Regions from separate parts of the Paenibacillus sp. FSL H8-0259 genome, predicted to be linked through region 1. Evidence: a T-box and tRNA genes for the amino acid it is inferred to sense, from the RefSeq annotation. Region 1 holds a T-box; the other holds one or more tRNA genes.
What was found. A T-box is a leader RNA that pairs with one kind of tRNA and senses whether it is charged. The one in region 1 lies ahead of NSU01_RS28190 (valine--tRNA ligase), so its partner is inferred to be a tRNA-Val.

Region 1 (3,419 bases):
GTGATGTCAATATCTTCAAAAGAAACACCTTCGAGATTCATCAGTGCAAAGCGTGAGGCATTCCAGATCTTGTTGGCAAAATTCCGCGCCTGCTCTACCTTTTCCATCCGGAACCGGAGATCCTGACCGGCTGTGCTGCCTGTAGTAATCATGTAGCGCATAGCGTCTGCACCATACTGCTCGATTACATCCAGCGGATCGATACCGTTGCCGAGTGATTTGGACATTTTGCGCCCTTCAGCATCGCGTACGAGACCATGCATCAGCACGTCGGAGAATGGCTTCTGTCCGGTGAATTCCAGAGCCGAGAAGATCATGCGGGCTACCCAGAAGTAGATGATATCGTAGCCGGTAACCAGCACATTGTTCGGATAGTAACGCTGATAGTCGCTGCTGTTCTCATCAGGCCAGCCCAGTGTAGCGAACGGCCAGAGGTTCGAGCTGAACCAGGTATCCAGAACATCCTCATCCTGCTTCAGGTCCGTCAGACCGCTGATTGTGCGCGCTTCTTCTTCATCATTCGCAACAACGATCTCTCCCGTAGATTCGGAGTACCAGGCCGGAATACGGTGGCCCCACCACAATTGGCGGGAAATACACCAGTCGCGTACATTCTCGATCCAGTTCAGGTAAGTCTTCTCGAAGCGGTCCGGTACGAAGTTAACACCGCTGCCATCCTTCTGCGCTGCGATGGCCGCTTCTGCCAGCGGCTGCATCTTCACGAACCACTGAGTGGACAGGTAAGGCTCAACTACGGCTCCCGAACGCTCGCTGTGTCCAACCTGATGTACGTGGTCCTCAATGGATACAAGTACGCCCTGCTCCTTCAGGTCAGCAATGATCGCCTTGCGGCAGTCGCTGCGGTCCAGTCCCTGGTATTTGCCTGCTTCCGCATTCATAATTCCGCCTTCATCCATCACATTAATCTGTGGAAGATTATGGCGCACGCCCATCTCAAAGTCGTTCGGATCATGTGCCGGGGTAATCTTCACCGCGCCGCTGCCGAATTCCTTATCTACATAATCATCAGCGATAACCGGAATTTCCCGCAAGGTAATCGGCAGGATCAGCGTTTTGCCGATAAGATCCTTGTAACGGTCATCTTCCGGATGCACGGCAACCGCAGTATCGCCCAGCATCGTTTCCGGCCGGGTTGTAGCTACAGTAATATAGCCGCTGCCGTCCTTAAGCGGATAGCGCAGATGGTACAGATGGCCATTTACCTCTTTATATTCAACTTCGATGTCCGACAGAGCCGTGCGTGCAGCCGGATCCCAGTTGATAATGCGTTTGCCGCGGTAGATCAGGCCTTTCCGGTACAGCTGAATAAACACCTGGCGGACACCGCTGGACATTCCTTCATCCAGGGTGAACCGTTCGCGCGAGTAGTCTAGCGACAAGCCCATCTTGGCCCACTGCCCGTGAATCGTCTCCGCATATTGCTCCTTCCAGGCCCATACCTGCTCCAGGAACTTCTCGCGTCCCAGATCATGGCGGGAGATCCCCTGCTCGCGCAGCTTCTGCTCTACCTTAGTCTGTGTAGCGATACCCGCATGGTCCGTTCCCGGCAGCCACAGCGTATCATATCCCTGCATCCGTTTGGTACGGATCAGAACATCCTGCAGTGTGAAATCAAGCGCATGCCCGATATGCAGCATTCCTGTTACATTCGGCGGGGGAATAACAATGCTGTAAGGCTGCGCATCCGGACGTTTGCCTGCTTCGAAGAAGCCGTTCTCCATCCAGTAAGTATACCATTTCTTCTCCGCCGACCCCGGATCATAGGTAGTCGGCATATCGCTTTGCTTGTGATTCGCAGTAGCGGTGTCTTCTGCCGCTTCCAGCTGGTTCGTCAGCTCTGCTGCTGTATTGTTGTTATCAGCCATTGTGAACCCTCCATTAGAGAAAATGATGAGAAGCTTTTTGTATTCTGTAACGATCTGACAAGTGGAAACGGCTTTACCGTCCTGTCTAAGGACGGTACCGTTTCAGCGAGAAATATAAGGATGATTGATAGAGTGAAACATATATATCCTTATATTTAAATACAAAAAGACCCTTCGTCTCAAAGGACGAAAGGCCATTCTTTCGCGGTACCACCTTTGTTTCGCGCTAATCAGGTGTAAACGGCTGTGCCGTCCTTCAAGGGACGGTATCCGTTTCAGCGGAAATACAAGGATAAAGTATAATGTAAAACCTATACTTTCTTGTATTTCAAAAATAAACCCCTGCCTCGGACTCCTTACAGGTCCGGAAGCTTAGCGCGACACTCATGCAGATAACGGCTGCGTCCGGCCACATCCTAACCTGGTCTCCATAAACATGGAGGCAAGCTCAGAAGGGCGACTCCGGGGCGACTTCGGGGGCTGCATCCTGCGGAAATTCACAGCAACTACAATTCCGCTCTCTGAAGGGCTGACCGCCTACTCTTCCCGTTCCCAGTCTTTATGCTAGTTATTACTTATGTCAATAATACATTCAGTCCTATTCCTAGTCAACCAGCATACACACAAAGGTCAGAGTTTATACCGCCCGGTTCAAAAAAATGTCTAACGGAGTTGTATACACAGGGCTAACAGAGATAAATACACAGAGAGCTGCCCATCTACCGCTTACTTCCCGCTCCAGATCACGTTGACGATATTGTAGCCTCCATAGCTGCCAGTTCCCAGGTAGGCGTCCAGTGTAACAGAAAACGTGCTTCCGGCATCGATAATCGAGAAGGCTTCCGCGGAGATCTCCTCGGATTTGGCGGTGGCGCCTTTGCGCACAAAATACTCTTTGTACGTATTGCCAAGCGTCTCCAGGTCCTGCTTCGTCAGATAGCTGAACGTCGCAGACGGCGTGCCGGTCGCCGAGCCTTCAATCAGATTGAATACTTTGGCATCGGACGGCAGCGGGAAGTCGGACGGCAGGCTCTTCGGACGCTGTACCGGTTCCGCGGCCGGTTCCTGAGAGGATGTGCCAGGAGAAGCGGAGCCGCCGATGACGACCCGGCTGTTTGCGGCGTCATAAGTGACAGAGGTGTTCAGCGCTTCACTGATTGAGCGTACAGGCAGGTACGTTGTGCCATTGTACGTGATCGGGGCAAGCGTTTTACCGTTGCCGTCTTTCATCGTATAGACCTGCCCGTTCACGATGATCCCGAGCTTGTAATTCAGTGATGCCCGGATCTCCTGCAGGTTGCCCGCGCCATAGACGCCGGCCGAAGCAGTCAGCGCCACGCCCAATGCGATCGCGGCTGCCGTCACTTTTTTCTTCATAAATATCTCATCCTCCCAAGAAGTGGTGTATACCGGCGCACAGCTGGTTGAATCTGCCAAGACATAAGCCGGTAGTGACCATTAACCCTGCCTAAGCGAATATGAACCCGCAACAGGCCGGGCCAAGATATACCCTATGTAAAAAAATAAGGCTGC
Region 2 (3,419 bases), 3.2 Mb from region 1:
CGGAATATGCGGATCGGCATGTGTGCACCAGACACCATGGAACGGATGATGCGGAAGATGAACCCTGGCTTTTCCTGCATACTCCTGATTAAATTTCACAGCCACCTGGTTCAGCATATGTCCGCCGCAGCCGCGCATAATCACCAGCTGCTTGAAGCCCTGGTCAGCCAGTGAAACCAGAACCGCATAGATCACATCCTCATATACCTTCTGCGGGATGTCGATGTAGCCATAGCCGTAATTGCGGTGCTCGGGAGTTGGACCAAATGGAATCGTCGGAATTACCAGCGACTTCACACCGTAGCTCAAATTTGCCATAGTTGCTGCTTCAATAGACAGCTCGGTAGCCAGCCAGATATCAAAATCCACCGTCGCATGCGGCCCCTGCTGCTCCGTGCAGCCAGTTGGAATAATAGCCATATAGCCTTCGGCTGCTTTTTGCTTAATCTCCAGAAAAGTTAATTTCCCATATTCTACGTTCATCTATAATCTCCTTATATGGTACTGCATCATATCTTCCTGCTCAGACTTACTGTAAATTCGGGCTTGGTCTGGTAGGCCATATAAGCGACTGTACCGTCAAATGCCAGATAAGCTTCATAACGGGTGCGGATAGCAGGGCTGGTAATCATCTCAAGCACTTTATCCCGGCTGACCCAACAGCTCTCCGATGTTTCATCCGATGTTGCTAATGCCCCGCCGATTGGCCTGCACACATAGTCCAGCATCACTTTGGTCGGGACATCGGTTACACCGTCATGCCATTTGTACATCCCCGTATTGGAATACACGCCGATCAGCTGGTCAACCACAGTGAGGATGCCACTTTCCTCCTGTATTTCACGGGTTAGCGCATCCATCAGATTCTCTCCCGCCTCCACTTGCCCTCCAGGAAACACCCAACCGCCATGAAACGTTCGGACCAGCAAAATTTCTCCTTGCCCATTCTCAACAATCCCGCCGACCGCCACAATATGAGTAGGCATAGACACGGCAATCACTCCGTTCAATGGTATGATTATTGCGCACCAAATTCCACTTGTTCAATAGATCTGCTTTCATTGGCATTTCCGCTCAGTTGCTTGATATATTCAGTTACTCTCGCGATTAGCATCGGATATATCCCCGGATACGTAACCGTTTCCGGAATTTCTCTGAATCTGCGAATCTCCTCCATTTCATATGGGGGCAGGGGGCCGAACTTATCTACAGCTGCAAAGTATAGCATCCCGTAGTTCGCGGGTACTTCTTCACTTCTGACCGAATATACACATATAGGGTATAACTTGTACGCCTCAGCGCCTGTTTCCTCATACAACTCCCTGGCGGCAGCTTCATCAGAACTCTCTCCTGCTTCAATATGTCCTCCGGCAAATTCCCATGTGGACCGCTCGCGGTGCCGCACCAGAACCCAGTCCTCACCCTGCTTCATGACAATCACAACATACTTAAGACTAACCTCAGGCATTTCAGATTCATGCAAAGTTACGATCATTAGAAGAACTCCTTCGGCTTCATTATGTATAATGGAATGATTGAGAGATATTCCCAGACAATTGCCATCATTATATTATAAAATCTTTTCTGTGTCGCTCAACTTTTTCGCTGCAAAAAAGCCCCGCTCACATTCAGCGGGACCTGCACCTTAACTTATCATCTGCCGCCAGTAAAGGGATTAATCTAACCTGTCAAATCACGGCCGGCCTTCTTCTCTTCCGCCGTGATCCGCTTCCCCAGAGTAGCATAGCAATACCTCCTATTTATTTCCATTAAACCCCATATGACATCCAGTCTATTTCTTCGTTATAAAAAATTCTTGCCATTCCCTCACATCGTATGGTATTATAAATTTCGTTGCAGGACGGTAGCTCAGCGGGAGAGCACTATCTTGACAGGGTAGGGGTCATGGGTTCGAACCCCATCCGTCCTATATTGCATCACCTGACAAAACCTTTATTTTATAAGGGTTTTGTCTTTTTTTGATTATAGCATCTCTTCAACTTTTTGAGATTGGGGACGTTTTTTCCATCAAAAACGGCTACCCTCTTGCCTTGATCAGCTCAAGCAGCTGTAATTTTGCCAATGACTGTCCCTTTCTTCACAACTCCCTGACATTTTTTCAAAAGGATGCCACCGGCAAGTTTCGCTTGATTGTCAGTGGACAATAAAACTTCCGTAAACATCTGTGTGAATTCCGGTCCAGGACCTGGGAAACCGCCATAAGGATATCAGTCCATGTTTAGTTCACCTCCTTGATCTGATCACCGCGACCAACTCTTTTTAATGAAACAATTGCTGCTTCCTGCAGTTGTTCAGGTGTCTTCTGCCCGCCGTTTGCTTGTGGATTGGGAGGCGGTGGACACCATACCCCGGCTTACGCTGTATCCTAGATAGTTTGATTGGGTTTTGTCTCCATTAGGTAGCCTACATTTAAATGTGTATTTGATAGTTCTCTTCCAATCCTTTACAATCGAGTTGTGAGGGCTTGCCCAATCTTTCGCTTCGACCTCTCCCCTACACTAAAAATTGGGAGAGGTATTTTATTTAAGAGGTGCATTTATGAACGGAAATAAAGTTATCCTTATTCTTCTTGCCATCTCAATACTGGGTGTAATCCTTTTCTTCGGAATAACTTATATATTATTATGGTATATCATTAGTAATTAATAGCTAACACTAACCGGCCTCCCTGCGCTGAGATTATCTGGTCGCGTGTCGATGGCCTTCGGCCTGACCAACAACTTCTCCTGAAATAAACTCCTTCACCCAGTTCAGTTCACTTTTCTCTAAAATGACTCGGTCTTGCATATCCGCAGCATGGAAACTAATAATTCTATTGGTAAACTCTCTTGCCATTTCAGCAAGTTCATCGGGACATCTGATTACGATACAATTAGAATCTACATTGTCCGAAACGATTCCCTCCGTTGAATTATTATTTTAACGTATTTGTGTCATAACGCTTAGTACCTATCTTAAATGGGCTCTCGCCTAGCTCTTTAATTAGGCGTTTGCATAGCATGAGGTATAACCATTTGGGAGGTAACAAAGTGCTGAATAATCAAATGTATCCAATGCATCAACAGATGCCGCAAGCCATATGGTCTATCCAATTGATCCCTATGTTGTTGAAACCTTAATGTCTGTAAAAGGTAAGCAGGTGGTACTTGAAACCACTCGCGGCGGGATTAGCGGCTGTTTGATGGATGTAAAGCCAGACCACGTTGTATTGGATACCAGAGGCAGAAAATTCTTTGTACGCATCTGTGAGATCGTTTGGATCATGCCAGAGTAAATGGCAGTTCATGAGAGAGTTGCGAAAGCAGCTCTTTTTTTATGCCTTTTCCACCTGAGCCCCGAGAAGCTTTCTTGCTGCAGCCCAAAAGCTTACTGCCGGTGTCTTCTCGTCCGCCTGGGTT

Region 2: it has a tRNA-Val gene. The T-box ahead of NSU01_RS28190 (valine--tRNA ligase) is inferred to sense a tRNA for this amino acid. The anticodon was not compared.

What each region holds. Positions count from the first base shown of each region.
Region 1 covers NZ_CP150147.1:6,578,591-6,582,009, forward strand. Annotated here, with positions in the region: gene NSU01_RS28190 (valine--tRNA ligase) at 1-1,796, opposite strand, end outside; T-box leader at 2,066-2,449, opposite strand; gene NSU01_RS28195 (stalk domain-containing protein) at 2,613-3,263, opposite strand.
Region 2 covers NZ_CP150147.1:3,411,733-3,415,151, reverse strand. Annotated here, with positions in the region: gene NSU01_RS14325 (creatininase family protein) at 1-483, opposite strand, end outside; gene NSU01_RS14320 (NUDIX hydrolase) at 510-992, opposite strand; gene NSU01_RS14315 (NUDIX domain-containing protein) at 1,019-1,495, opposite strand; tRNA gene NSU01_RS14310 (tRNA-Val) at 1,859-1,930, shown strand; gene NSU01_RS14305 (YuzF family protein) at 3,101-3,295, shown strand; gene NSU01_RS14300 (hypothetical protein) at 3,335-3,419, opposite strand, start outside.